Bacillus pumilus: one gene and its partner. The protein of the gene in region 1 interacts with the protein of each later gene in a pairwise test. Links are inferred from orthologs where the notes say so. Each region holds a gene or a part of one and is shown in the gene's direction. Other genes may lie near its edges.

Evidence for each region.
Region 2: the proteins of leuS (region 1) and ligA interact in binary tests that used the Escherichia coli proteins (3 or more experiments, as listed by UniProt). The link is inferred for Bacillus pumilus from one-to-one orthologs.

The regions. Positions count from the first base shown.
Region 1 is NZ_CP046128.1:2,595,221-2,610,774, reverse strand. What follows is about bases 2-3,072. They hold leuS (leucine--tRNA ligase), read left to right. Parts: upstream 2-365; coding sequence 366-2,780; downstream 2,781-3,072. Other genes in these bases: GKC25_RS13205 (dienelactone hydrolase family protein), read left to right, coding at 2,911-3,072. Outside these bases: more of GKC25_RS13205, read left to right, coding at 3,073-3,813; GKC25_RS13200 (NAD-dependent epimerase/dehydratase family protein), read left to right, coding at 3,860-4,612; GKC25_RS13195 (carbohydrate ABC transporter permease), read left to right, coding at 4,832-5,692; GKC25_RS13190 (extracellular solute-binding protein), read left to right, coding at 5,718-7,217; GKC25_RS13185 (aldo/keto reductase), read right to left, coding at 7,263-8,102; GKC25_RS13180 (MFS transporter), read right to left, coding at 8,116-9,303; GKC25_RS13175 (winged helix-turn-helix transcriptional regulator), read left to right, coding at 9,461-9,832; GKC25_RS13170 (helix-turn-helix domain-containing protein), read right to left, coding at 9,870-12,170; GKC25_RS13165 (ABC transporter permease), read left to right, coding at 12,406-13,371; GKC25_RS13160 (glycoside hydrolase family 88/105 protein), read left to right, coding at 13,390-14,502; GKC25_RS13155 (lipoprotein YteS), read left to right, coding at 14,499-15,023; GKC25_RS13150 (Gfo/Idh/MocA family protein), read left to right, coding at 15,041-15,554.
Region 2 is NZ_CP046128.1:624,370-639,850, forward strand. What follows is about bases 2,024-5,021. They hold ligA (NAD-dependent DNA ligase LigA), read left to right. Parts: upstream 2,024-2,518; coding sequence 2,519-4,525; downstream 4,526-5,021. Other genes in these bases: pcrA (DNA helicase PcrA), read left to right, coding at 2,024-2,474; GKC25_RS03120 (CamS family sex pheromone protein), read left to right, coding at 4,541-5,021. Outside these bases: GKC25_RS03105 (heptaprenylglyceryl phosphate synthase), read left to right, coding at 1-194; more of pcrA, read left to right, coding at 252-2,023; more of GKC25_RS03120, read left to right, coding at 5,022-5,728; GKC25_RS03125 (MFS transporter), read left to right, coding at 5,862-7,061; GKC25_RS18455 (condensation domain-containing protein), read left to right, coding at 9,727-11,622; GKC25_RS03135 (serine hydrolase domain-containing protein), read left to right, coding at 11,646-13,160; GKC25_RS03140 (C39 family peptidase), read left to right, coding at 13,123-14,103; GKC25_RS03145 (thioesterase II family protein), read left to right, coding at 14,100-14,810; GKC25_RS03150 (3-hydroxyacyl-CoA dehydrogenase family protein), read left to right, coding at 14,807-15,481. UniProt on the Escherichia coli protein: DNA ligase that catalyzes the formation of phosphodiester linkages between 5'-phosphoryl and 3'-hydroxyl groups in double-stranded DNA using NAD as a coenzyme and as the energy source for the reaction.

The DNA.
Region 1 (15,554 bases):
ACTTATGATCATAATTCTATAAAATACTACTTAGATGACGGTTACGATAAGAACAGTGAAGAGGAGTAGTAGGAAAGCAGTATTTGTCTTTAGAGAATTGACGGCTGGTGAAAGTCAATCAAATCTGCTTCTGAACTCGCCTCAGAGTTGCAGTTGCGTTAAAGCTTCTGTCGCATGTCTGCGTTAAAGATATTAAGTGAGCGTACAAACAGAAAGTGACGCTAACAAGGGTGGTACCGCGGGAACCAAAAAATCTCTCGTCCCTTTCCAGGGATGAGGGTTTTTTGTTGATTTTAGAAAAATCTGAATTCTTGCAGTGGTCATCTGAGCAGATACAGCCGTACATATTAAAGGAGGTTTTCACATTGAGTTTTCAGCATCGGGAAATTGAAAAGAAGTGGCAGGATTATTGGCTGACACATAAAACATTCGCCACATCTGACTCGGAAGATAAACCAAAGTTCTATGCGCTTGATATGTTTCCATACCCATCAGGAGCAGGGCTTCATGTCGGGCACCCTGAGGGCTACACAGCAACGGATATTTTATCACGCATGAAACGTATGCAGGGATATGATGTTCTTCATCCAATGGGATGGGACGCATTTGGTCTTCCAGCAGAACAGTATGCACTAGATACAGGGAATGATCCAGCGGTCTTTACAGAAGAGAACATCAATAACTTCCGCCGCCAAATTCAATCACTAGGATTCTCATATGATTGGGATCGAGAAATCAACACGACTGATCCGAATTATTATAAATGGACACAATGGATTTTCTTGAAATTGTACGAAAAGGGATTGGCGTATATCGATGAAGTACCAGTGAACTGGTGCCCGGCGCTCGGTACAGTTCTTGCAAATGAAGAAGTCATTGATGGAAAAAGTGAACGCGGAGGGCATCCAGTTGAAAGACGTCCGATGAAGCAATGGATGCTGAAGATTACGGCTTATGCGGACAGGCTGTTAGAAGATTTAGAAGACATTGATTGGCCTGAAAGCATCAAAGATATGCAGCGTAACTGGATCGGACGTTCAGAAGGTGCACACGTTCATTTCGAAGTAGAAGGACATGACGAACAGTTTACTGTTTTCACAACGCGTCCGGATACATTATTTGGTGCAACATATGCGGTACTTGCACCAGAACATGCACTTGTTGAAAAAATTACAACAGCTGCTCAAAAAGAAGCAGTCGAAGCATATATCAAAGAAATTCAATCAAAGAGCGACTTAGAGCGGACAGATCTTGCAAAAACGAAGACGGGTATTTTCACAGGCGCTTATGCCATCAATCCATTAAATGGTGAAAAGATGCCGATCTGGATTGCAGATTACGTGCTGGCTACTTATGGAACAGGCGCGATTATGGCGGTACCTGCCCATGATGAGCGTGACTATGAATTCGCCAAAACATTTGATCTTCCAATCAAGGAAGTTGTAGAAGGCGGAGACATTGAAAAAGAAGCTTACACAGGTGATGGAAAACACATTAACTCTGATTTCCTCAATGGATTAGGAAAAGAAGAAGCGATTGAAAAAGCCATTGCATGGCTTGAAGAACATCAAAAAGGCGAAAAGAAAGTCACCTATCGTTTAAGGGACTGGCTATTTAGCCGCCAGCGTTACTGGGGTGAGCCAATTCCAATTATTCATTGGGAGGACGGAACTTCTTCAGCCGTTTCAGAGGAAGAGCTTCCACTTATTTTGCCTAAAACCACTGAGATTAAGCCAAGTGGTACAGGTGAATCACCTTTAGCCAATATCAAAGAGTGGGTTGAGGTTGTAGATCCTGTAACAGGTAAAAAAGGACGCCGTGAAACCAATACAATGCCGCAATGGGCAGGCAGCTGCTGGTATTTCTTACGTTATATTGACCCGCATAACTCAGAAAAGCTTGCATCTCCTGAGAAGCTAAAGAAATGGCTTCCTGTTGATGTATATATCGGCGGAGCAGAACATGCTGTACTGCATCTTCTATATGCGCGCTTCTGGCATAAGTTCTTGTATGATATTGGTGTTGTTCCTACAAAAGAACCTTTCATGAAATTGTTCAACCAAGGAATGATTCTTGGAGAAAATAATGAAAAAATGAGTAAATCAAAAGGGAACGTTGTCAATCCAGATGATATCGTAGAATCTCATGGTGCGGATACATTACGACTTTATGAAATGTTCATGGGACCTTTAGATGCATCAATCGCTTGGTCTGAAACAGGACTTGATGGTGCTCGCCGTTTCCTTGATCGTGTATGGCGTCTATTCACAAATGAAGATGGCACAATCAGTGATAAAGTGACGGAGCAAACTGGAGGCGCATTAGAACGCAGCTATCATGAAACCGTGATGAAGGTAACGGACCATTATGAAGGCCTGCGCTTCAATACAGGGATCTCACAATTAATGGTGTTTATCAATGATGCCTACAAGGCTGATACACTGCCGAAAGAATATGCAGAAGGCTTTGTGAAACTTCTTTCTCCAATTGCACCGCATTTAGCGGAAGAGCTTTGGAATAAACTTGGTCATGAAGGGTCTATTTCTTATGAAGCATGGCCGCAATATGACGAGTCAAAGCTTGTCGACGATGAAGTAGAAATTGTCGTACAGTTGAATGGAAAAGTGAAAGCAAAATTAACCGTTCCTGCTGATGCAACAAAAGAACAGTTAGAAGAGCTTGCGAAAAATGATGCACGCGTAAAAGAACAGCTTGAAGGGAAAACCATTCGCAAAGTGATTGCGGTTCCTGGGAAGCTTGTCAATATTGTTGCGAACTAATGATGACACCCATCGGTATGAACCGGTGGGTGTTCTTTATTTCCCGGGACATAATTTTGTCGAAAACAAGGTGATTACTTCATCGACCTCGTATTTTAACAGGTGATCAAGAAAATGAGGAGTGACGTCAATGGAAAAGGAAAGCAAACGTGAACAACTGCTCAGTCTGTTAGGAGAAATGCCAGAACGCCATCGCGTGGAGGCATATACGTTAAAGATCGAGGAACGTGAATCGTATGTAGTCGAAACACTCATTCTTTCGATTCATGGTGTAGAGGAAGTGCCCGCTTATTTTGTAAAGCCAAAGGATACGGTGAAAAAAAGACCTGTTGTGCTGTTCCAGCACTCTCATGGCGGGAACTACGTGGATGGGAAGGAAGAGCTGATCAAAGGTGCTCATTATTTGCAAGCGCCTTCATATGCGAAAGAGTTCACATCAAAAGGCTATAGTGTCCTGGCTATCGATCATGCAGGGTTTGGTGAGAGAAGAGGAAGAACAGAAAGTGAAATTTTTAAGGAGATGCTTTTAACAGGAAAAGTGATGTGGGGCATGATGCTGTATGAAAGCATGTGTGCGATTGATTATGTGCTGTCTCGATCTGATGTGCTGCCGGACCGGTTAGCTGTTTTTGGAATGTCAATGGGAGGGCTTCTTTCCTGGTGGACTGCTGCGCTTGATGAGAGGGTCAGTGTGTGTATTGATCTTTGCGCACAGGTCGATCACCACACATTAATTGAAACGAACAATTTAGACAGGCATGGCTATTATTACTATGTACCAAGCTTAGCAAAGCACTTTACAGCAGCTGAAATTCAGGAAATGATTTTTCCAAGGCCGCATTTAAGCTTAGTGGGAAAACTTGATCCACTCACGCCTGCTGAAGGCGTCGCACGCATTCAAAAGGGATTGAGCCAAACCTATCAAACTGCTTCATTGAAAGAACGGTATCAGCTTGTTGGTCTTCATGCAGGTCATTTTGAAACAGCCGCTATGCGTCACGAGGCCACTCGATTTTTGAAAAAATGGCTGTAACCCATAAAGGCTTGGACATACTACGTCAATAGAAAGGAGGAAACAGATGAAAAAGATCACGATCATTGGCGGATGCGGTGTGATAGGCCGTATATTAACAAAAGCGCTCTCTTCTGAGTACGAGATCACCATCATTGATCAAACGAGTTGTGTAAAAGGAGCCATTTTAGCAGATGCAGCGAATGATCAGGAATTATATGAGGCGATTCCGAGAGATACAGATGTCATCATGCACCTTTTAAACATGGATATGACGCATGATGTGATGAATCTTGAGGAGTTTGAAAAAATGAATGATATTTTTTGGAGGAGCTCCTATTATATGTTTCGGTCAGCTGCACGTCTCGGCATACGAAAAGTCATTTTTGCAAGCAGCAATCATGTGACCGATCGTTATGAAGAGGATGGCCGCTCCTTACTAGGGCGAAATATTACAACAGACGATGTGCCAGCGACTAAAAATGTCTATGGTATTTTAAAATTTGCTTCAGAACAGCTAGGCCGTTTGTTCCACGATCAAACGGGGATGTCTGTTATCAATTTACGGATTGGAACGGTTGTAACGGATGAGATGGAGGCATTACACAAGAAACGAAGAACGAAACGAACACTTCTGTCACATGAAGATCTTATAGGGATGACAAAGGCAGCGATTGAAACGACCGTCCCCTTTGGGACATATTATGCCGTATCAGAAAACGAAGAAAAGCCCTGGTCTACGGAAAAAATAAAGCAGGAGTTAGGCTACAGACCTGATGTGAATACGACGGAAATCCTAGAAGAAAATGATCAGGCATAGGGCATAATCATGTCATTAGCTGATGATCTTATTCTTTTGTTTCATGAGCATAAAAGCACGATTGACATGATCCATCCAGTTGGTCTGTCAAGATGATTATAGACGCTTTCTTCCCCCGTTTGTTACATTTTAATCACGATATCGTCACAGGCTGCAGCTTATTTTCGGACGAAATGATAACGCTTTCAAAGAAAGGGCGTGATGAACATAGATCGTTCTATTAAAGGCCGATTGTTCAACTTATTTAATTACTCTTTTCTACTCATGTTCGCATTAATATGTGTGCTTCCGTTCATCCATGTCATTGCAGCCTCTTTTGCTACAGTAGAAGAGGTCATCACGAAGAAGTTTATCTTGTTCCCGACCACGTTTTCTTTAGAGGCCTATCGATATATTTTCTCTACGGATATTGTGTATCGTAGCCTCATTGTGTCCATTCTTGTGACGCTCGTTGGAACAGCTGTCAGCATGTTTTTGTCCTCACTCATGGCATATGGGCTGTCTCGTCAGGAGCTAAAAGGCCGGAGAACATTGATGTTTCTCGTTGTCTTCACGATGTTGTTTAGTGGAGGTATGATTCCGACGTTTATTGTGGTGAAAACACTTGGTCTGCTTGATACCTATTGGTCACTTATTCTACCGGTTGCGATCAATGCGTTCAATTTGATCATTTTGAAAAACTTCTTTCAAAACATCCCGGCAAGCCTTGAGGAATCAGCGAAGATGGATGGCTGTAACGATTTAGGGATTTTCTTTAAAATTGTGCTGCCACTTTCTTTGCCAGCTATTGCGACCATTTCACTTTTTTATGCCGTGACGTATTGGAATACGTACATGACCGCCATCCTGTATTTAAATGATTCAGTGAAATGGCCGATTCAGGTGCTGCTAAGGCAGATTGTCATTGTCTCAAGCGGAATGCAGGGAGATATGTCGGATATGGGATCATCCACACCACCGCCAGACCAAACGATTAAAATGGCTGTCATTGTGGTAGCGACCATTCCAGTTCTGCTTGTCTATCCATTTATTCAAAAGCATTTTAACAAAGGGGCATTACTAGGTTCTGTAAAAGGTTAAAAAGATGGAACAACGGAGGGATCTTATGGGGAGAAAGAAATTATGGTTGATTGCGTTTGTCCTGTTATTTGCAGCAAGCGGTATTCTATCCGCATGTTCAAGCAAAGGCACAAGTTCATCAGATGAAAAGGTTGATTTAGATAAAAAGGTAAAGCTGACCTGGATGGCTATTTTGTATCATCAGCAGCCGCCGAAGGATTCCGTCATAAAAGAGATTGAGAAGCTCACAAATACAGAGCTTGATATTACATGGGTGCCTGATGCCGTGAAGGAAGACCGTTTAAATTCCGCACTTGCCGCAGGGAATCTGCCGCAGATTGTCACGATTCAAGACATTAAGAATTCGTCTGCTATTAATGCGTTCAGATCAGGCATGTTCTGGGAAGTCGGTCCGTATTTAAAGGATTATCCAAATTTAAGTAAGATGAACGAACTGATTAATAAAAACGCCTCTATAGACGGTAAGCTTTATGGCATTTATAGAGAGAGACCACTTTCAAGACAAGGAATTGTCATTCGAAAGGATTGGCTTGAAAATTTAAATTTGGATACACCAAAAACATTGGATGATCTTTATGAGGTAGCTAAAGCTTTTACTGAAAAAGATCCGAATCAAAACGGAAAAGCGGATACAATTGGCTTTACGGATCGGAACGATTTGATTTATGGGGCATTTAAAACACTCGGTTCATATGAGGGAATGCCGACAGACTGGAAAGAAGAAAATGGCAAATTCACGCCAGACTTCATGACAGATGAGTACATGAATACAATGAAATACATGAAGAAACTGCGTGACAATGGCTATATCAACAAAGACTTCCCTGTTACAAGCAAAACACAGCAGCAGGAATTATTCTCACAAGGAAAAGCAGGGATCTATGTTGGGAATATGGTAGACGCAGTGAACTTGAGAGATGACGCGACAGATAAAAACATGGAAGTAGATATCATCAACCGAATCAAAGGCCCAGATGGCAAAGAACGTGTGTGGGCATCAGGTGGTCATAATGGCATCTTTGCATTCCCTAAAACAAGCGTGAAATCAGAGGCAGAATTAAAACGGATTTTGGCCTTCTTTGATCGCATTGCAGAAGAAGATGTATATGGTTTCATGACGTACGGTATAGATGGCGAGCATTATAAGAAAGAAGAAGGGAATACATTTGTCAGAGAAGAAAGCCAAGTGAAAAGCTGGCAGACAGACGTACAGCCGCTTGTCAGTCTAGTAGGAATTGATAAACGTTACTTGAAAAATAAAGGAGATGCGGTTCGTACAAAATATGAAGAGCTAGAAGAAGACAATCAAAACATCATCGTCGCCAATCCTGCTGAAAGCCTGTATTCAGAAACAGCCTCAGAGCGAGGAAACGAATTGAAAAAAATCATCGATGATGCGACTTATAAGTTCATTCTTGGAGACATCAGTGAAGATCAATTTAAGAAAGATGTAGAGAAGTGGAAATCAAACGGTGGTCATAAAATCATAGAAGAATATGAAGCTTCCTTTAAAAAATCAAAATGATCAACATAAACACCCCCGCACAGTTAAAAAGCGGGGGTGTTTTTATTAAAAGTCAAAGTTGTCTGGGTCTGGACCGATACGTTTGTTTTCATTTAAGTCAGAAAGGCGCTTCATATCCTCATCAGATAAGGCAAAATCAAATATGTCTGCATTTTCTTTTAAACGATGGGCTTTCGTTGATTTTGGAATGGTGATGACGCCTTTTTGCACATCCCAGCGCAAAATAATTTGAGCAGGTGTTTTGCCGTATGTGTCCGAGAGCTCTTTGATCACCGGATGATGAAGCAGTTCCCCCTGCATTAGCGGTGACCAAGCTTCCATTTGAATGCCATGTGTGTTCAAATACGTAAAGAGTGTTTCCTGCGTCAGTTTTGGGTGAAACTCCACTTGATTAATAGCTGGTATGATGTCTGCATCTTTTAATAGTTCGTCTAGATGATGCGGCTGGAAGTTGCTCACACCAATGGCTCTGACCTTTCCTTCACGATACAAGGTTTCAAGCGCACGCCAAGCGTCTTTATATTTTCCTTCAACCGGCCAATGGATTAAATATAGATCAAGGTAGTCAAGCTGAAGTTTTTTCAAGCTTTCCTCATATGCTTGTAGGGTGGATTCATATCCTAAATCGGCATTCCACACTTTTGATGTCACAAAGAGGTCTTCGCGGCGAAGTCCTGTTTCTGCTAGACCAATTTGTATGCCTCGTCCAACCCCTTCCTCATTGCCATAAATAGCCGCTGTATCAATACTGCGATAGCCTAATTGAATGGCTGTTTTGACGGCGTCTATTAATTCTGCGCCATCTTCAACCTTGAATACACCAAGACCAAATCCTGGCATGTGGATCCCATTGTTTAATGTTTTTGTACTTTGTAAATGGTTCATATTGAAAACTCCTTTAGATGGTTTGATTTTGTTCTTGTTGTTCCATTCGAAAACTAATCATCGTGAGAATTGCTGCGATAAGGACCATGATGCCGCCGACCCAGCCTGTATGCACAAGCCCAAGAGTATCTGTCACGATGCCGCCTAAAAATGAGCCGATGGCGATACCGGCATTAAAGGCAGCGATATTCATAGCGGAAGCGACGTCGACTGCTCCTGGTGTGTATCTTTCTGCAAAGTCAACGACAGCTACTTGCAATCCAGGAACATTCATGAAAGCAAACAGTCCCATCAGCATGACGGTTCCAATGCCTAGCACCGTGAATCCAGCAGTCAAGCTAAGGGTAAACAAAATGATGCTTTGGATGATAAACATGTAAATCAGTGCTTTCATTGGCTGCTCATTAGCAGCCTTTCCGCCAATGACATTTCCGGCTGCGATCGTGATCCCGTATAAAAGCAGGATCAAGGCCACCGCCCCAGGCGCAAGACCTGTCACATGCTGTAAGAGAGGGGATAAATACGTAAAGACGACAAAGGTTCCTCCGTATCCTGTTGCTGTAATGACAAATAGAAGCAAGATTCTTTTTGTTTTTAATAAGACAGCTTGATCCTTAAATGATGTTTTCACGCCTTGCTTTAATTGAGATGGAACAAGAAAATAGTTGGATATCAGTGCGATCAGACCAATGATGACAATCACACCAAATGACGTCCGCCAGCCGAGCTCATGGCCAAGAAATGTCCCAAATGGCACGCCCGTCACAGTAGCAACTGTTAATCCAGTGAACATAAAGGCAATCGCACTTGCCCGTTTTTCTTTCACTACAAGGCTTGCAGCAATCGTAGAGCCGATGGACATAAAGATTCCATGGGATAAGGCTGAAATGACCCGTCCGATTAATAGCACTGAAAAAGTCGGAGCAATCGTGGCTAGTGTATTTCCAATCAAAAAGACGAGCATAATGAGCAATAGCAATGTCTTTCTTTTCATCGTTGAAGTCAGAGAAGTCAAAATAGGCGCGCCGAATGTCACACCAAGTGCATATAAAGAGACGGTCCAGCCCGCCTGGCTGACGCTCACTCCAAAGTCCTCTGAAATCATCGGCAAAAGACCGACACTAATGAACTCAGTGGTTCCTATAGCAAAAGCACTAATGGCTAGTGCGAGAAGGGCAAAGTGGTTTTGCTTTTTCTTCATGAATAAGTGTTCACATCCTTCTATGATGACATTTTGATAGACGAAGCCGATCGGCAAGAGTTATTATCTAACATAGATGACGAAAAAAAAAGTACGTACTTTTTTGTAATATAGGTACTAAAAAGTGCCTGTTCGCACAAAGAGGAGTGAGGATTTGATGGAAAAGAAAAAATATAATATCTCAGTGGAAGCGACCCTTGAGGTCATTGGCGGGAAGTGGAAGTGCGTGATTTTATGTCATTTAACACATGGAAAAAAACGCACGAGTGAATTGAAGCGGCTCATGCCAAACATCACACAAAAAATGCTTACACAACAGCTGAGAGAGCTTGAAAGTGATGGGGTGATTAACCGAATTGTGTATGAGCAAGTACCGCCTAAAGTGGAATATGAATTAAGTGAATACGGACAGTCGCTCGAAAGAATTCTGAATGCGCTTTGTGATTGGGGAGCAGCTCATATTGAACGTGTGTACGGAGAGCCGCTTTCAGTGCTGGAAGACAGCATTTTAAATGAACAATTTAAATAAAAAAGTCCCGCTTCCTGTGCGAGCGGGACTTTTTGTCTTATGTGCCTTTTTTGTGGTCGCGGTATTTGCCAGGGGTCGTGCCTTCTAGTTTTTTGAAGGAACGGATGAAGTTTTGCGGATTTTTATATTTCAGTTTTTCCGAAATTTCTTTGACGGACATATCGGTTTCCACGAGCCAGTTTTTGGCGACATGGTGTCTGTAGGACGAGAGATATTCACTAAAGGAGATATCCATTTCCTTTCTAAAAATACTGCTTAAATAATTGGGGTTGTAATGCAGGCGTGTGGCGATTTCATCCAATGTAAGATCTGAGTCGAATTCTTGATGAATGATATGAATGATTTTCTCTGAGATGTTTTTGTATTGTGAGTCCTCACGTGCACCTAGCTGGTCAATAATCGGCCGAATGATCTCATGTTTCAGCCATGCTTCGGTATCTTCAAAGGTTTTAAATTCAAAAATCGTATCATACAGCATTTTGTTGTCTTCGACCTCAAATAATTCAATGCCAAGCAAATGCATCAGCTCAATCAAATTGTTTAAAAAACGGGCGAGAGCGATATGGTATTCATGCGGTCCTGCATTTTTAGAGAAAATGGATTGCAGGAGCACATGTAAATAATGATCCGCCTTGCCTTGATCACCTGCTTTCATCGCATCGAATAAATCATGCTGCAGCTGTTTTGGAAAATGGGTTTTAAACGTTTTTCCTTGCTGAATATGTTCATATAAGATAATGGATTTTTTCTCTGCTTTGAGCCTGTATTTTAAGGCTTCTTTTCCTTCAATGTAAGCCTGTTTCGCCATCGTGAGCTCCTTAAACTGGCGGCTGATCCCGATGCTGATCGATAAACCAAGCTCTTCCTCGATGCGCTGCTGAATAGTTTCCGCTAATTGATTTAAATATTCAGTAAACTCTTCATCTGACTTTGAGTGATTCAGGATAATCGTCGTTTGATGCTGATTGACAACCGTTGGCTGAAGGTGCTCATCTTGCGGAATCATCTGCTCGATCAGTCCATTGATGGCAAATAACAGCAAGTCAGCATCCTTTTTTTCATAAGGTGTTCCTTTTAACGTATCGATTTGGGTCACAAGCATGGATAAATGAGACCAGCCCTGAGGGAATCCCAAACTTTGGAACCGGTTGTTAATCTCTTCTTCTGTCAGCTTACCGAGCAATAGCCGCACCATAAAGTATTGCTGAAGGTGCGTGACTTGCTGCTCAATACGTTCCTCTAAATCATTGTTTTGATCCTTCATTTGTTTAATACTCGACTCAATCAACTCAAATTCATTTTGAAAAGGCTGTTTTTGCAAAAAGGATTCATTGCGTGCAAAGGACTCATATAACAAGCGGATTGGTTTATAAAAATGTCTGGACCCAAACCATGAAAATAGTAATGAAAGCGCTAACAAAATAAAGCAGATAATAAAAGTGATCCACCCAATTGATTTCGTTTGTGCCTTGAGTTCTGGAATGGAAACAAAGGATAGGTACGTCCATTCGTTATAGTCTGATTTTTGAAACGTAATTTGATAGTCTAGTTCCTCGATCTTCATGTTAAATTGACCTGATCGTTCTTCACGTGATAGGACATGCTTGACGAGCTCTTGATTCTTCAAGGATTCACCAATTTGTTCTTTGCGGTTATGTAGCAGCACTTTTCCGTTTGTATCAATGACAAACATACTGTCAGATTGAGAGAAGTCAGGCATATTGTCAGCAATCGTGCAGCTCGGAATGCTGGCGACAGCGATCCCTTTTTTCTGGACACTGTTCATAGGGAGTTGTTTGATTAAGTTCACATTGTATTTGCAAAAGGAGGACTTTCCTTCTTTTGTCGCAACAAGTGGATTATTCTCTTCAAGTGCCCAGCTGGAATGACTCGGTATATTGAGGTAAGAGGTGAGCGCTTTCTCTTGGTCTCCGCTTGTGACATGATAAAGTCCCGAATTGTTCATGTACCAGTCTTCCATTTTACTCACGAGTGTAATATTGGAAAGAGCGGTGTCAAAGGTTTGCAGGTAGTTTAGTTCCTGCTGTACTTGATTATAAAGCTGGAATTGGTCTGGATTTAAAGGTTCTGCCAGTGTTTGAAGGAGAGGCGGCGAACTGACATAGTGAGTGAGAGAATGATCCACTGTTTTTAAAATATGCTCAATATTGGATTGCGTTTGTTTGACGCTGTCCAGCTTTTCATTTGAGATATTTTCGAGTGCGGTTTTTTGCGAATGCTGATAAGAAAAAATACCGACAATGATGACAGGAATTGTACTAAGCATGAAAAAAAACGTCACAAGCTTGTAATAAAATTTATACTGCCTTCTTTTCATAAAACCCCCCATTTCAAACGGAACAATCTTTTCCCCTTAATTTATTAATCCAAAAATTTGGTAGGTTTGTCAATAATCATTTTCTGAGATTAGGATCATTTTCTTATGTTTTATGTAACGTTTTGAGTAGCTTCCCCTAAGTAAATATGATCTGATGATATGATTGTAGACGGATTTTTCATCCTTAAGATACAGTTAACACATGCATCAATCAGCATGAGGGGAGGCTTTATCTATGAAAACAGAGGATGTCACTGCCAAGGGTATGCCTGCGGCAGCTTTGAAAAAAGAAAGGAGAAAGCGCTTACTTAATCAATTGATTAGTCAAAAGTTTTTGTATGTAATGATTTTGCCAGGGCTCATTTATTTTCTTGTCTTTAAATATGTGCCGATGTGGGGGCTTATCATTGCCTTTCAAGATTACCAGCCGTTTCTCGGTATTCTTGGGAGTGAGTGGGTTGGCTTCAAACACTTTATTCGATTGTTTACAGAACCAACATTTTTCATCTTATTAAAAAATACACTGATTTTATTTGCCATGAATGTCGTGATTTTCTTTCCGATTCCGATCTTATTGGCCCTGCTTTTAAACGAGGTCAGATTGGCATTGTTTAAGAAATTTGTCCAGACGATGATATACATTCCTCACTTCATGTCATGGGTGATTGTCGTGTCCTTATCTTTTGTTTTGTTAACAGTAGATGGCGGGTTAATCAATGAATTGATTGCTTTCTTTGGAGGGGAAAAGATTAACTTCCTCCTTAGTCAGGAATGGTTCAGACCCATGTACATTTTACAGGTGATCTGGCGGGAAGCAGGCTGGTCGACGATCATTTACCTTGCGGCGATTACAGCGGTAGATCCGCAGCTATATGAAGCAGCAAAAATGGATGGAGCCGGCAGACTGAGACAAATGTGGCACATCACTCTTCCTGCCATTAAAAGTGTGATTGTCGTTCTGCTTATTTTGAAAATTGGTGACACATTAGAGCTTGGCTTTGAGCATGTCTACTTATTACTCAATGCAACGAACCGGGAAGTAGCAGAAATCTTTGATACGTACGTCTATACAGCTGGTCTTAAGCAAGGACAATTCAGCTATAGTACCGCTGTTGGTCTATTTAAAGCAGCCGTTGGACTCATTTTGGTCATGCTGGCGAACCGTTTAGCGAAGAAATTCGGGGAAGAAGGTATTTACTAAAAAGGGAGATGAAGAAGAATGACATTATCGACTGAAAAGGGATCACCACTTGAGCATGCAGAGAAATTAGCACAAACAATTATGAAAGCGCATACACCAATTGAGCTGCCTCCAGCTGGAAGATGGCATTATCATCAAGGCGTTTTTCTTTGCGGTGTGATGAAGCTATATGAGGCAACGAAGAACGAGACGTATTTCAATTATGTGAAAAGCTACGCAGATTCGCTCATTGATGAGTATGGAAACCTGTTATTTCGCAGAGATGAGCTTGATGCGATCCAAGCAGGGCTCATTTTATTCCCTCTTTACGAACGGACGGGAGAGAAGCGGTATGTGCTGGCAGCGGAGAAGCTTCGGGGGCTTTACCGTACATTGAATCGCACATCTGAGGGCGGGTTTTGGCATAAAGACAATTATGCCTATCAAATGTGGTTGGATGGTCTCTACATGGGAGGACCTTTTGCCTTAAAGTATGCAAAGCTGAGAGGTGAAGAGGAACTGGTGGATATGGTGATCCATCAAGAGTATCTCATGAGAAAGCATACAAAAGATGAAAAAACAGGTCTGTACTATCACGCGTGGGACGAACGAAAAGTGATGCCATGGGCTGATCAAAAAACAGGCTGTTCCCCCGAGTTTTGGGCAAGATCGTTTGGCTGGTATGTCCTTGCATTAGCAGATATGATCGAGGATCTGCCAGAAGAGCATGAGGGACGAAAGGTTTGGAAGGAAACGCTGACAGACATGCTGGAAAGTGTAGCCAAGTACCAGGATCAAGACACAGGTCTTTGGCATCAAATCATTGATAAAGGTACTCATAGCGACAATTGGCTTGAAAGCTCAGGATCGTGTTTATTCATGTATGCCATGTCAAAAGCCATGAATGAAGGGTATGTCAGCCTCCGTTATGTCGATCATGTGGTGAAAGCATACCAAGGCTTAATTCATCATAAGACGGCTGAGACAGAAAACGGTGATTTTACCATCAATGATATTTGTATCGGAACATCTGCTGGATTTTATGATTACTACGTTGAAAGAGAGCGAAGCACAAATGACTTGCACGGGGCAGGCGCTTTTATTATGGCGTTAACTGAGCTAGAGAAGCTGTCTGTTTTTCAGAAGGCATGAAGAGGCGAAAAAGTGGTGCGGTATGGCTCCTCAGCTTCATCGCTGCCCTTTGTTTGTCAGCCTGCCAAGGGAAAACAAACGGTATTGATGTTCTGATTTTTTCTGACATGTCAAAGGGGATGAAGGATCAATTAGTCGAGAAGGCTTTTCAGACGGAACATGAAACTTATAGCGTCCACATCTTTCCGGCGATTCCTGAAAAGCTTCTTGTTGAAATTACCGCAAAAGAGGGGGACATCATGCTTGTCCCAGAAGAAATGTTTAGAACATATGATGATCCTGAAAGCTTTCAGCTGCTTGAAGAAATGGGCATAGATGATCAAGCGGCAGGGCCATATACGGTCGAGGACAAAAAGACAGGGAAAACGGTCGATTATGCGGTTCAAGTCAATAAAGGCACGAAAAAGCTAAATGGCTATACCTTTCAATTACACCGAGATATGGTCGCTTTTATTCCCGTGTATGCTGACAAGTCCAATGAGGCGCTGTCTCTCATGAAACAATTTCGTGAAAATCGATAGAAAAAGGGGTGGAGCCTGTGAAACGGGTCGTGGTTTGCGGACTCAGTCATCGTGCGTTCAATATGTTTATTAAACCGCTCACAGAGGATTTCAATGAGCATTACAAGATTACAGGGCTTCTAGATATAGATCATCATCGGTATACACTTTGTCAGGAGCGTTTTCCATCACTGCGAGGCGTCTCGTTTTTTCATGAAGAGGCATTTGATCAAATGGTGAAGGAAGCAAAGCCAGATATCGTCATTGTGGCAGGCCGGGATGACACACATGTCACATATATCTTGCAAGCACTTGACCATGATCTCGATGTCATCACTGAAAAGCCAATGGTCACAACAGCAAAAGACGCCAAAAAAGTGATGGAAAAAGAAAAGAAAAGTAAAGGGAAGGTCACAGTCACTTTTAATTATCGCTACAATCCATTTCATCGAAAGGTCAAAGAACTCATTTTAGAAGGAAAGATTGGAAGGGTCACATCTGTTGAACTGAGCTGGCTTATTGATACGTATCATGGTGCTAGTTACTTCAAAA
Region 2 (15,481 bases), 2.0 Mb from region 1 along the record:
GAGATATAGAGCTTGTGAAAGAAACAAAAGCAGTGCTTCATGAAACGGTCCTTTTTTATGGCGGGGGCATTGAAAACGCGAAGCAGGCAGAAGACTTTGCGCAGTATGCAGACGTGGTTGTTGTAGGAAACGTCATTTATGACAATTTCAAAGAAGCATTAAAGACAGTGGGCGCAGTCAAAAAGTCATCATAGTCAAACAAGACGAAACGGGTTAAAATAGAACATAAGTTCGAATTGGCGGTGAATGGAATGAATGAAATATCGAATCATCTATTAGAAGGGCTGAATGACGCGCAGAAAGAAGCGGTCAAAGCAACAGATGGACCTTTATTATTGATGGCAGGAGCAGGAAGCGGAAAGACACGGGTGCTCACACATCGAATTGCCTACTTAATGGCCGAAAAGCATGTGGCTCCGTGGAACATTTTAGCGATTACGTTTACAAATAAGGCAGCACGTGAAATGCGTGAGCGTGTCCAGGCCATTTTAGGGCCTGGTGCGGATGACATTTGGATCTCTACGTTCCACAGCATGTGTGTGCGCATTTTACGACGCGATATTGACCGTATTGGTGTGAATCGCAACTTCTCTATATTAGACACATCTGATCAACTTTCAGTAATTAAAAACATTTTAAAAGAACGAAATATCGATCCTAAAAAGTTCGATCCACGCAGCATTTTAGGATCAATCAGCAGTGCAAAAAACGAACTCATTGACGCAGAGGAATATGCCAAAACAGCCGGTGATTTCTATGATCAAGTGGTCAGCGACGTCTATACAGATTATCAAAAACGATTACTCAAAAACCAGTCACTCGATTTTGATGATCTTATTATGATGACGATTCGTCTGTTTGAACGGATCCCTGAAGTATTAGAACACTATCAGCGGAAATTCCAATACATTCATGTCGATGAGTATCAGGATACGAACAGAGCACAGTACATGCTTGTGAAACTGCTCGCTCAGCGTTTTCAAAATATATGTGTGGTGGGTGACTCGGATCAGTCCATTTACCGCTGGCGCGGAGCGGATATTACAAACATTCTCTCCTTTGAAAAAGATTATCCGTCCAGTGAAGTGATTCTGCTTGAGCAAAATTACAGATCGACTAAACGTATTCTGCATGCCGCAAATACAGTCATCCAAAACAATGCGAACCGTAAGCCGAAAAATCTTTGGACAGAAAATGATGAAGGAGCGAAGATAGCCTATTACCGTGCAGATAATGAATTCGGTGAAGGTCAATTTGTTGCTGGAAAGATTCATCAGCTTCATCAGAGCGGTAAGCGTAAATTATCCGATTTTGCGATTCTTTATCGAACCAATGCCCAGTCTCGTGTCATAGAGGAAACATTATTGAAGTCAAACATTCAATACAACATTGTCGGCGGCACGAAGTTCTATGACAGAAAAGAGATCAAGGACATTTTGGCTTACTTACGCCTAGTAGCTAACCCAGATGACGACATTAGCTTTGCACGTATTGTCAACGTACCAAAGCGTGGAATCGGTGCGACATCTGTTGATAAAATCGCAGCATATGCGGAGATGAATGACCTGTCTATGTTTGAAGCGCTTGGTCAGGTAGATTTCATTGGACTCAGTGCAAGGGCAGCCAATGCGCTTGATGAGTTCAAACAGCTCATTGATCAAATGACGAACATGCAGGATTATTTATCTGTCACAGAATTAACAGAAGAAATCCTAGAGAAAACCGGCTATCGTGAAGCACTGAAGGTTGAAAAAACGATTGAAGCACAAAGCCGTTTAGAAAATATTGACGAGTTTCTCTCCGTCACTAAGAACTTTGAAGAACAAAATGAAGACAAGTCTCTCGTGACTTTCCTGACAGATCTCGCCCTCGTCGCAGACATTGATAAGCTGGATGAGAATGAGGAAGAAGATCAGGATGCCGTCATCTTAATGACTCTTCATGCTGCAAAAGGTCTAGAATTCCCTGTTGTTTTCTTAATGGGCATGGAGGAAGGTGTTTTCCCGCACAGCCGTTCATTAATGGAAGATGCAGAGATGGAAGAAGAGCGCCGCCTTGCCTATGTAGGCATCACACGGGCGGAAGAAGAGCTTTATTTATCAAGTGCCAAGATGAGAACACTCTTCGGCCGGACAAACATGAACCTTGAATCAAGATTCATTCGAGAAATACCAGCCGATTTATTGGACAACCTAAATGAGAAAAAAGAAAAGAAAACACCATTTAGCCAAACAAGAGAAAGACCGCAAAGACGGGGACCTGTCTCACGTCCGCAAACTCAAACCATTCAAAACACAGGCGGCGGAAGTATTGGCTGGGCTGTGGGCGATAAAGCGGCACATAAAAAATGGGGCGTTGGAACGGTTGTGAGTGTAAAAGGCAGTGGAGACAGCACAGAGCTTGATATTGCCTTCCCAAGCCCTACAGGCATTAAGCGTCTTCTCGCAGCATTTGCGCCAATTGAGAAGCAATAAACCGATAGCACTTATAAAACGGATGAATTGAAAGGAAGAAGCAGATGGATAAAGAAGCAGCGAAACGCCGGATCGAGGAACTGCACCAGATTTTGAACCAATACAACTACGAATATCATACACTTGATCGTCCAAGTGTTCCTGACGCTGAATATGATGCGCGGATGCGTGAGCTGATCTCTTTAGAGGAAGAGCACCCTGATTTAAAAGCAGCGGACTCCCCCTCACAAAGAGTAGGAGGCGCTGTGTTAGACGCCTTCCAAAAAGTGCGTCACGGCACACCGATGCTCAGCCTCGGGAATGCGTTTAATGAACAGGACCTTCTTGATTTTGACCGCCGGGTTCGTCAAGCAGTTGGTGACGATGTCGCATACAATGTCGAGCTGAAAATTGACGGACTCGCTGTTTCTCTCCGTTATGAAAACGGTGTGTTTGTCCGAGGTGCCACGCGTGGAGATGGGACAACGGGTGAGGATATTACTGAAAACCTCAAAACCATTCGTTCCATCCCGCTCAAAATCAAACGTCCTCTGTCGATTGAAGTGAGAGGCGAGGCATTTATGCCAAAACCTTCTTTTGAAGCATTAAACGAAAAAAGATTACAAAACGAAGAAGAGCCGTTTGCGAACCCGCGTAATGCGGCTGCAGGCTCGCTTCGTCAGCTTGATACGAAAATTGCGGCGAAACGAAACCTTGATATCTTCGTCTACAGTATAGCGGAGCTTGATGAAATCGGTGTTGAATCGCAAAGCGAGGGACTTGATCTTCTCGACGAACTTGGCTTTAAAACGAACAAAGAAAGACGGATGTGCCACACGATTGAAGAAGTGATCGACCTCATTGAAACATTGAAAACGAAGCGTGCCGATTTTTCATATGAAATCGATGGAATTGTCATCAAAGTCGATTCGTTAGCTCAGCAGGAAGAGCTCGGCTTTACAGCAAAAAGTCCCCGCTGGGCGGTTGCGTACAAGTTTCCGGCTGAAGAGGTCGTGACAAAGCTGCTTGATATTGAACTAAGTGTAGGGCGTACAGGCGTCATCACACCAACGGCGATTCTTGAACCTGTCAAAGTAGCAGGGACGACAGTGCAGCGTGCTTCTCTTCATAATGAAGATTTGATCAAAGAAAAGGATATTCGCCTTTTTGATCAAGTGATTGTGAAAAAAGCGGGCGATATTATTCCGGAAGTCGCAGGCGTACTGATCGATCAGCGTACAGGAGAAGAAAAGCCGTTTCACATGCCGACTGAATGCCCAGAGTGTCATAGTGAGCTGGTGAGAATTGAAGGCGAAGTGGCTTTGCGTTGCATCAATCCAGAATGCCCTGCTCAAATACGTGAGGGACTCATTCACTTTGTTTCCCGTAATGCAATGAACATTGATGGGCTTGGCGAGCGGGTCATTACACAGCTTTTCCAAGAACAGCTTGTCTCTCGTGTGTCCGATCTTTACCGATTAACGAAAGAAGAGCTCATTCAGCTTGAGCGAATGGGCGAAAAATCTGTCGACAATTTACTGCGTTCGATTGAGCAATCGAAAGAAAACTCTCTAGAGCGTTTACTATTTGGACTCGGTATACGATTTATTGGCTCTAAAGCGGCAAAGACCTTGGCGATGCATTTCGGCGACATCGATCAATTAAAGCAAGCGACGAAAGAACAATTACTCGAAGTCGATGAAATCGGTGAAAAAATGGCTGATGCCGTCGTCACGTACTTTGAGAAAGAAGAAATACTCAACCTGCTAAATGAACTAAAAGAGCTAGGGGTCAATATGACCTATACAGGGCCAAAGCCGGTGAAGGCAGAAGAAAGTGATTCCTATTTTGCAGGCAAAACCATTGTGCTGACAGGGAAATTAGAAGAAATGGCCCGAAACGATGCAAAAGCAGCGATCGAAGCATTAGGCGGCAAGCTGGCAGGTAGTGTGAGTAAAAAAACAGATTTAGTCATTGCCGGAGAAGCAGCGGGAAGTAAGCTGACAAAGGCAGAAGAACTCAATATTGAAATTTGGGACGAAGCTAAAATGCTCGAGGAGCTAAAGAAATAAGAGGAGTGTTTTCTATTGAAAAAGTTGTTATTGCTGCTGACAATGCTCACACTGGTATTGTCAGCGTGTGCACCTTTTGGGGGAAAGGAAGAAGAAGAGGTCACACAAAAAACGGATGAAACGAAGGAAACAGCCATCATCCCGATGTACAATATCTCTGACTCCTATTACAAAATGGTGCTGCCGTTTAAACAAGGGGCTGCGCGAGGATTAACAGCAGAGCGTCTCAACACACGCCTGGACATCGATGAATTTGAAACAGGACTTATGCGCCTTGCAACAGAGTCATTTAATACAAACGACTATCTTTTCCAAGAAGGACAGCATTTAGATGAGGACACCGTTCTCAACTGGCTGGCGCGCAAAAAAACAGGCAGTGATCTGAAAAAGGCAGAAAAAGAAGATAAAGACTTTAAGAATCTCGGCTTAAACCCAGCTCTTCCAAGCTCAGGTTCAACAAAGTCTAAAAATGAAAATAGTCCAATTTACTTAGCTTCGATGCTAGAACATAATTACTTAATTCGAAAAGATAAAAACAGCTTACAGCTTGGCGGAGTTGTCATTGGTCTTGCACTGAACTCTGTTTATTATTACCGTGAAAATATCGGTGATCCGCAGCAAGAAGTGACGATCGATTCATCGAAAAATTCAAAGAAACTATTGTCGGAAGGCGAAAAAATTGCTGAACAAGTGATCAAACGAATTCGTCAAATGGATGGGCTGCAAAAAGTGCCTGTCATGATTGCCCTTTATAAGCAAGCACCAAAATCATCTATCGTTCCAGGAAACTTTATCGCCAAAACGGATGTGAAAGCAGGCTCAGCTGATATCGGTAATTGGGATACGATCAAAGAGGAGAATGTCTTCTTCCCTTCAGATAATGCGAAAGGCAACTACAAAGATGATTCCGAGCGATTTGACCGCTTCAAAACAAAAGTCGAAGACTACTTCCCGAATTATACTGGTGTCGTAGGAAAAGGCTTTTACAAAAATGGCAACCTGCAAAAAATGAAAGTCGAAATTCCAATGCAGTTCTACGGAAAAACGGAAGTTGTAGCCTTCACGCAATATTTAACAGGTGAAGTCATGGATTACTATAAGAGTACCAATATCGAAATTAACATCACATCTTCTGATCAACAAGAAGCCCTGATCACGAAAAATGCTGAAGACAAAGAACCAACTGTTCATATATATGACTAAATAAAAACCGCCTTTTGGCGGTTTTTTAAATTAGGTAAAATGTATCAAGTTATGAAAATATTGTTATAAAAAGTAGAAGTGTAGAAAATAATGTATTATTATGGGTGATAATGAAGAGAAAATGGAGATCAATATGAAAAACAAATCATTTTACTTTTTATTAGGGGGACAATCCCTAGCTAATTTTGGGGATTCGCTATATGTCCTCGTTCTGACCATCCTGACATATCAATTAACAAATTCTACACTGATTGCTTCAATGGTGGCTGTTTCGCAGTTTGTTGGACAAGCCCTTGGAGCGGTACTCATTCCTTTCTTTATGTATCAATTTAAGCTGAAAAGACTCATTATCTATTTGCAAATGTGTCAAATTGCTTTCTTCGGTTGCTTGATTTTCATTTATATTCTACAACTATCAACTTTTACTATTCCTTTCTTTTTTATCATTGTATTTTTCCTGTCTTTGATAGATGGAGGAACCATTCCTGTTCGAAATTCGATGATCCCGCGTTTAGTAGAAAAGAACTTTTTACTAAAAGCCAATAGTTATATCTTAACTTCTGATCAAATTGTTCTTTTACTAGGCTGGCTTTTAGGAGGGCTGTTTATTGGTATTCTTGGACCGCAGTTTCTCCTATTGACGACACTTGTTTTATACAGTTTGTCGCTCATATCTATGCTCTTTATGATTGATACTGGGGCTGCAGCTAAACATGAGCAACAGTCTGAATCATTTGCTACAAGGGTCTTTTCAGGGTGGAAGCTCATGTATGAAAAGCCAACTATTCGAACATTAACGGTTTTAGAAATGCTATCCATGAGCGGTAGAAGTATCTGGACTGGAGCCATTATCCTTGTGTATGTCACAGAAGTCTTACACCAGCCTGAAACATGGTGGGGCTTTATTAACGCAAGCTATTTTGGCGGAACCATTCTAGGCGGCCTGCTCGTGCTGCGGTTCGCAAAGCATGTGGAACAGCGTTTGTTTGATCACATTTTTTACAGTTCGGTGATCGTAGCTGTGCTAACCCTTTGCTTAGGATTGAATCATTCAGCATGGATGAGTTTGTTGTTTGTCTTTTTATTAGGGCCAGCTTTTCAGCTTCGCAGCATTTCCATTCGTACCTATGTACAAGATACACTGAGTGAAATTGAATTGCCCAAAATACTGTCAGCTCAACATACACTATCAACTTTTATATACGGAATGTCCATCCTCGTTATGAGCACCATGACCGATCTCTTTGGGGCAAGAGTCGTCTTTTTTATAAACGTTGCTCTGTTTACTATGTCGGCTTTCCTAGCGTCTAGATTAAAAAATGAACAAATTTAGACATTTTATCTCAATTATTTACAAAAATACCGTTATATGATTTAATATGTTCGTAGAAATGTTAACTATATGAAAAGTAGAGGTGGCGTAATTGACTAGTAGTTTAGTATATTGGCCATTAACACATCCGCAGCGGCGCGTGATGAACATGGAAACATTTTATCCAGAAACACCGATCAATCATATTGGCGGTATCATTTTCGTCAATGGGCCGTTGCAGCTTGATAAACTGAAGCAGGCCATTGCATCTTGTATCATGATGACAGAATCTCTTCGTCTCAAGCTAGTAGAGAAAGATGGTGAGACGCTTCAATACGTTGATCCAAACGCCGATAATCCAATTCCTGCCTATGAGTTTTCCACACATGAAGACATGCTAGAATGGGCCGAAAAAGCCTTCAAAACACCATTTCAATTAACAGAAACCCCTCTCGCCGAATTTGCTGTATTAAAAGTCGGTGAACAACAATCCGGTTATTTCATCAAATGCCATCATACAGTAGCAGATGGATGGTCGATGAAAGTAATCATCGATAAAATTAGCCAGCTTTACACTGCTCTTACCCAAAGCTCCTCTATTGAACAAGAAGCAGATAATCATTCTGTATTTATTGTTAAAGAATCAAAATATATGAACTCCCCAAGATTTAAAAAAGATCAGCAATTTTGGAAAGAAGCATTATCTGATGTGTCTGATAGTTATTTGGTACAGGGAACTGACCAAATCAAAGGCCATCGGCACAGCCATTATCTTGATCGACAACTCTCAGAACGAATCTATGAATTTATAGATACCCATCATTGTTCAATCAACTCTTTATTTACTTTAGGACTCTTCGTTTATTTGCATAAAAGATACCAGCAAAAAGATTTTATTATTGGGACGCCAGTTCTCAATCGTTCCGGACAAAAGGAAAAAGCCACGTCCGGTATGACCGTCAGTACAATGCCATATCGAATGAAGATTGATCCTCATCTCTCTTTGTTAGAAAGTCTGACAGACGTTCAAAAAAGCTATAAGGCTTACTTCCTGCATCAGCGTTATCCCTATGATGCACTTGTCAAAGATTTAGAGCTTGCCAAAGCAGGATATAATCAGCTTTTTCAAATCTATATCAACTCCTACAGCACAAATATGGTGCAGGAGATGGAAGGATACAAAGTTGATTACATAGAGCTTTACAATGGCTTCCAGCCATATGGCTTACAAGTTGCTGTGAAAGAATGGGATGAAAAAGGGCAAATCGAGCTTCAATATGACTACAAGATCTCAGATTACAGCAATGAAGACATCGACTTTCTACACGAAAGAATGCTTCTCTTTGTCGAAACCATACTCGCTCAGCCAAAGCAGCTGTTAAAAGACGTACTTCTTATGACAGAAGACGAGGAACATCGAGAGCTATATCAATGGAACGACACAGGCGTGCTATTTCCACAGAAACAAAAAATCCATGAATTGATCACAGACATGTCAAAGACTTCTCCTGATCGAATCGCGATTCAGGACGGATCTTGTATCATGACATACGGTGAACTTGAGAGAAAAACCAATCAAATGGCTCATTTCCTACAAACACATGGCTTACAGAGGCATGACTTTGTTGCAGTATGTATGAATCATTCACCAGAACTTATCGTGCTGCTGCTGGGGATTTTAAAGGCTGGAGGTGCATATGTGCCGATTGATCCTGAGTATCCGCAGGAACGCATTCAGTTTATTTTGGATGACAGCCAGGCAAAGCTGTTTTTCACAGATGACGCATCTGCATACCATTTTAATGGCGATACGTACAATATCTACAACGTGTGGGATCAGTTGGATCAGTATGATGCGGTACATCCATTCAGTGGGGATGCTGAAGACGTCGCATATATGATTTATACGTCTGGCTCTACAGGCCAGCCAAAGGGAGTCATGATTGAGCACCGAAGCTTAGTGAACTATATCATGTCTGCCAAAACACACTATACTGATTCATCAGATGATCATTTTGCCTTGTATTCATCTATTGCGTTTGATTTAACCGTGACATCCATTTATACGCCATTGGTCATTGGCAGTACAGTGGTGATCTATCGTCAAGAGGATCAGCCAGGCTTTTTATTAGAACATATTTTGTTTGATCAAAAAGCAAAGGTCATCAAGCTGACACCAGCTCATATGGCACTATTAACAGATGCTGCACTGTCTCAATCAGTTGTGAAACGGATGATTGTGGGAGGAGAACAATTATCGACCGCTTTGGCCAAAAGAATCACAGAGGCAAGTGATGGAAGGATATCCATCTTTAATGAATATGGACCAACTGAAGCAACCGTCGGCTGTATGATTCATCAATTCCATCAAGAGGATGGAGGGACATCGGTGTCAATTGGTGTGCCAATGCCAAATACAGAGATTTATCTTTTAGATGAGAATCAGCAAGCCGTGCTGCCAGGGACAGTAGGAGAAATATATATTTCAGGCGCGGGTGTTGGAAGAGGATATTGGCAAAGACCTGATTTGCATGAATCGCGCTTTCTGCCCAATCCATTTGTAAGCGGTCGCCGCATGTATAGAACAGGTGATATAGCCAAACGAGCAAATGATGGAAAGATTGATTACATTGGCAGGATTGATCATCAAATCAAGCTGCGAGGCTACCGGATTGAGCTGGGTGAAATTGAACTTGCACTTATGGCACTTGAAGAAGTTGATAAAGCAGCTGTTATTGATCTAACCGATGCATCTGGAGAAAAACAGCTGGCTGCATATATTGAATTGAAAGAAAAAGAGCTGACGTCCTTTTTACTTAGAAAGAAATTATCAGATCAGCTTCCAGCTTATATGGTACCTGCCTATTTTGTTGTACTAGATGAACTCCCGCTTACTCAAAACGGAAAAATCAATCGGACAGCACTGCCTGATCCATTGCTGTCTCAAGTGGAAACAGCCGTTGAATGGTCCAAGGAAACAGCGGACATTGAAGAGATCATAGTAGATACAGCAAAAGACATCTTAGGGCATGAAACGATCGAACCGGCTGATCATTTTTATCAGCTTGGCGGTGATTCCATTAAGGCGATTCAATTTATTGCGAAGTTAAAAGACAAAGGACTCTATTTAAAAACCAAAGATCTTTTTACGTATCCCATTTTTAAAGAAATGGCACAAGTCGTTCAGCAGGAACCAGTCTTACATATTTCACAAGAGCAGGCTGCGGGCGATGTGAAATCGATCCCAATTATCGAATGGTTCTGGTCCCAGCGGTTAAAAGATGAACATTTTTGGCATCAATCCATCATTGTTCATTCAAAGAAAAAGATGGATGAAAGAATCGTGCAGGATGCTTTAAAAGAGCTGGTCATTCATCACGACGGATTAAGGTTAAAAGTACATGAGGCAACTAACACACTCTATTATGATGAAGACATTCATGATATTCCGCTGATGATACACGATTTCACGGCATTGTCAGAAGAGAATGTGGAAGAAGCGCTAAAAGATGTAGGGTGTCAGGTCAAGCAAAGGACTCATCTTTATCAAGGACCATTGATTCAGGCAGCGCTTTGTCAAACTGATTCTCAATCACATCTCATTTTTGCCGCCCATCATCTTTTAGCTGATGGTATGTCATGGCAAATTCTTGTGGAGGACTTGATTCAATTATTGCATGCAGAGAAGGTTACAGCAGAAATGCTTCCTTCTAAAACCCATTCCTATCAAACATTTACAGAGCGGATGAACCAGTATGCAGTATCAGAGGATGTAAAAGAGTCGTTCAGCTATTGGCAAAAAGCGGTGCAGCATATTCAGCCTCTGTATCAAGTTTCTTCAAATGAGGGATATGTCAGAGACGAAGTCAAATTAACCAAGGCATTATCAGTGGAGCTCACGGATCAATTGATCAATCAAGCGAATCAAGCGTATCAAACGCAGCCTCACGAACTGTTAATTTCAGCCTTAACGCAAGCCTGTTATCAGCAAACGAATCAAAAGCGGATTTCTTTGGAATTAGAAGGTCATGGCAGGGATGCTGTGGAGGAAGATATTGATGTATCTAGAACGTTCGGCTGGTTCACCACCATGTACCCTGTGAATGTTCATGTGTCTGAATCTCTCTCAGATCACATACGGGCTGTCAAAGAAACGATACGTGAAGTGCCAAATAAAGGTGCAGACTATGGGCTGCTCTCACTCATCAATAGGCAGCTTCCTGATCATTCAGCGCCGCAATTACGCTTTAACTATCTAGGTGAAATTGATCAGGTGCTGAAACAATCATCTGATTATGAGATGACTTACTTTACATCGGGGATTGATTCGTCATTGGATAATCCGTTAACAACCGTCATCGATATGGTCGCTACCATCAAGGGCGGCCAGCTGATATTCCATCTTTCTTTTAGTGCAAAACAGCTGTGTGAAACAGACATGACGCGGCTATTACAAGAGGTAGAGCGGCAAATTGAGCGTTTGGTACAGCATTGCTTAGAGAAAGAAGGAATCGAATTTACACCGTCTGATTTTGAAACAGTGGATATGTCTCTTGAAGAAATGGATTCATTATTTACATGAGGAAAAATCAGCATGTTATCTACATGTCATGTTTATTAGCGGTCTTATGGATAAGCAGCTTTGCTGGGGGGACACATGCAAAAGCAGTGATTTCACCTAAAGCCATTGATCAAGTGATAGAGGAACAGATGAAGCTTGGGCGCATTCCAGGCATGTCCGCTGTGGTTGTGAAAAAGGACGAAGTGGTGTACCAAAAAGGCTTTGGTTATGCGGATCGAAAGAAAAAGGAGCAAGTGACAGCCAGTACTTTCTTTGAAATTGGTTCTACATCAAAGGCGTTTACCGCCCTTGCTATTGTGGAGTTAGAGAAGCAAGGAAAACTTCATATAAAAGATCCAGTGAGCAGCTATATTCCAGGTTTTTTTCCAACATACCATGGAAAGCCTCAGCGTTTGACGGTGGAGCAATTAATGCATCACACAAGCGGCATTCCCTTTCAATCCATTGCGCTTATCCAGCCTGATACTGCAAAGGATGCGCTGAAAAAAACAGTTCATCAGCTGAAATCAATCGAGCTTAATCGCAAGCCAGGCAGCTCCTTTGAATATGCCACCATCAACTATGATGTCCTTGGTCTCATCATTGAAAATGTAACAGGAACGTCGTATGAGGCTTATATGAAAGAACTGTTTAAAAGGCATCACCTTGACCAAACGGAGGCTGGGCTAAAACGCATGAAGTCTGGTGTTGTCTCAGAAGGATTTAAACTGCAATTCCTTGCTCCGCATGCTTATGAAGCACCAGAATATCGAGGCAACACCCCTGCAGGCTATATTGTGATGAATAGTCAGGATGTGGGGACTTGGCTGCAATATCAATTGACCGATTCAACTTGGTCTCGTTTTGTAAAAAATCCGGATCACTTAACTGTGAATGTCCCAGATGAAGGGAAGCATGTCTATTACAATGCCGGCTGGTATATAGAAAAGGCGCATGGGCAGGTGGACTCGCTTTTTCATGCAGGCTCTAACCCAAACTATTCATCATTTTTTCTGATCCAGCCAAAAGAAGATATTGCTATCGGAGTGTTAGCAAATATGAATAGCAGCTACACCGAGCAAACGGCACGTCTTATTGCCAATACGATCGCGGGTACAAATGAAGAAGCAGAGTCATCAATAGATCCATTTCAGCTCATTGATCAATTGAGTTTAGCAGCGACATGTCTTTTTATTTTGCTGCAAATGGTGTCTATCGTTCGTTTTATCAAGTGGAGGAAGCGTGTAAGAAACGGCGCTTTAGTTCGCAGAGACATGTCACTTGGCGTCTGGCTGAAAAGCATCGGCTGGGTGCTGCTGCTAATTGGGATATTGCTCCTGCCAATGATTCTTTCGCAGCTAGCCTTTAATGGGCTGCCTTGGAAAATGACTTTTATATGGGGACCTTCCTCTCTCATTGAATTAGCGATTTCTTATTATTTGTTTTTCATTTGGTTTTGTACGATTGGTTTCATCAAAGGATTTATGGTGACATCTACTGCTGGAAAGAGAGGAAAAAAAGATGACCGTCAAACAGATTTCGGGCATTCATCCTTATAATGATTTGTTTTATCGAAGCTGTTTCTTCAATTGCTTTTTTCCAATTGTGAAGCTGCATGATCAAGAAGTCGCTCCATACTTATTAAATGATCAATTTGCCTATGGGCTTACAGATGACGGCTTGCTGCAGATTGACTGGATGTCGGCACACGATCCAGAAAAGATTATGAATTTACAAGGCATTCAAGTTGAAAAAATGACGTATTGTGTCAATCTCATTGAAAAGGTCAAACAAGATGTGACGTGTGACCGCCCTGTGATTGTTTGGGTAGACCCTTACGTTCAGAGAGGCAGAAAAGAGTATTTGACAACCCATAGCCGTCATTCAATTTTAATTACGGGTTTCGATGAAAATCAGCAAACATTTCAAGTATTAGAGAATCGGCATTTAGATAATTTGTCTTATGAGCATCAAGTGCTGTCATTTAAAGATGTACAGAAAGGGTATGACACCTTTCATGATCATTTTCAGCCGAATGATCAATTTCATTCTTATGCGTCCTTCTACTTTGAACCGGACAAGCTCTCGACTGAATTATTTGATCAAAAAACGACTTATTTCCTGAGAAATATGCATGGTCAGATAGACGTAATCGAAAAAGGAATTACAGCTCTTGAAACATTTTATGAGCAATTTCCGCAATGGGATGATATCGAGAAGCTCGTGGCGTCTTTCAATCAGATCATCAATACGAAGAAAGTGGAGCTGTATCGGCTGAATCTCATCAAAGGCGATCTACCTGAGCTGGTGGGATGGATGGAACGTATTGTATCAGAATGGGAGAAAGCGAGGCATCAGGCAGCAAAACTCCTTTTCTCAGGTGAGATGTCTAGTAGGTACCAAGCCAATATCAAAGCTTCTTTAGAACAAATCATTCATGATGAAAAACACTGGCTGGAAGCGTTGGCAATCAAATGCAAAAGGAAGTGTGGCGTGTCGTGAAGTTATTTTGCTTACCGTACGCAGGTGGGGCAAGTACCGTATTCAGTACGTGGAAATCTTATATAGACCAGTCGATAGAAATTCATGCCCTTGAACTCCCTGGGCACGGGACAAGAATGACAGAGCCTGTTCTAACCGATTTACAGCAGGTCGCAGATGATCTTTATGTACAGGCGTCCTCCTCTTTAAAAGAAGGAGAGCCCTATGCCATTTTCGGTCATAGCATGGGAGCCGTCCTTGCGTATGAATTACAAAAAAGAATGAAAACAAGGTTAAACAAAGAGCCTGTCCATGTCTTTTATTCTGGGCGCTTTCCACCACATATTCCAGAAAAGAAAGTCTATCATCAACTGTCAGATTCCAAACTAAAAGAGGCGATCATTGCGATGGGAGGCGTTCCTGAGGAACTTGCCGATAACCATGCAGTGCTTGATTTCTTTCTGCCGATTTTAAGAGCAGACTTTCAGCTTTTGGAGACCTATCTGTGTGATGAAGTCGTTCCAGCTGCTTGTCCAATTTCTATTTTTTATGGTACACGTGATTTGCCTTCTGTGCTGTTCGATTTAGACGATTGGGATCAATATACAAGCGAAGATTGTGCGTTTTTTGAATTCGATGGAGATCACTTTTTTATTCATTCATTAACAAATGAAGTCGTAGAAAAAATCAATGTCATTTTAAAGCGAATTGGAGTGTTGGAGAAATGAACACGAAGCACGTAGGTGTGATTGGAGCAGGTGTGATGGGGGCTGATATGGCATTAGACCTTTCAGCAAATGGCTATCAAGTCACATTAGTTGATGTCACAGAAGAAAAACTAAATGAAGCGCTGGAAAAAATCAAGAAGACCTATCAACTGGTTCAATTTGTGAGAAAGAAGAAAATCTCATTGTCTTTAGAAGATGTATTGTCTCAAATCCAGCTGTCAACTTCACTTGAAGGCTTACATGACGCGCATATCGTCATTGAAAATGTGACGGAAGATTGGGAGATTAAAAGACCCATTTATGAAGAGCTGCGAGATATTTGTGCGAAAGAAACCATCTATTTTGTAAACACGAGCTGTATTTCGATTACAAAGGTAGGGTCCCTTATGCATCACCCTGAGAAGGTCATTGGGGCGCACTTTATGAACCCTGTTCCTCTTAAAGCGTTGGTTGAAGTGATTAGAGGAAAAGCAACTTCTGATGACACAGTTGAAACCGCAAAAGGTTTCTTGAAATCGTTTGATAAAACACCTGTTGTGGTGCATGATTTTCCGGGATTTGTTTCCAACCGTGTGCTTATGCTGACAATCAACGAAGCGATTTGGGCGGTGCAAGATCAAGTCGCCACACCAGCAGATGTCGATAAAATTTTCCGTGGGGGTTTCGGCCAT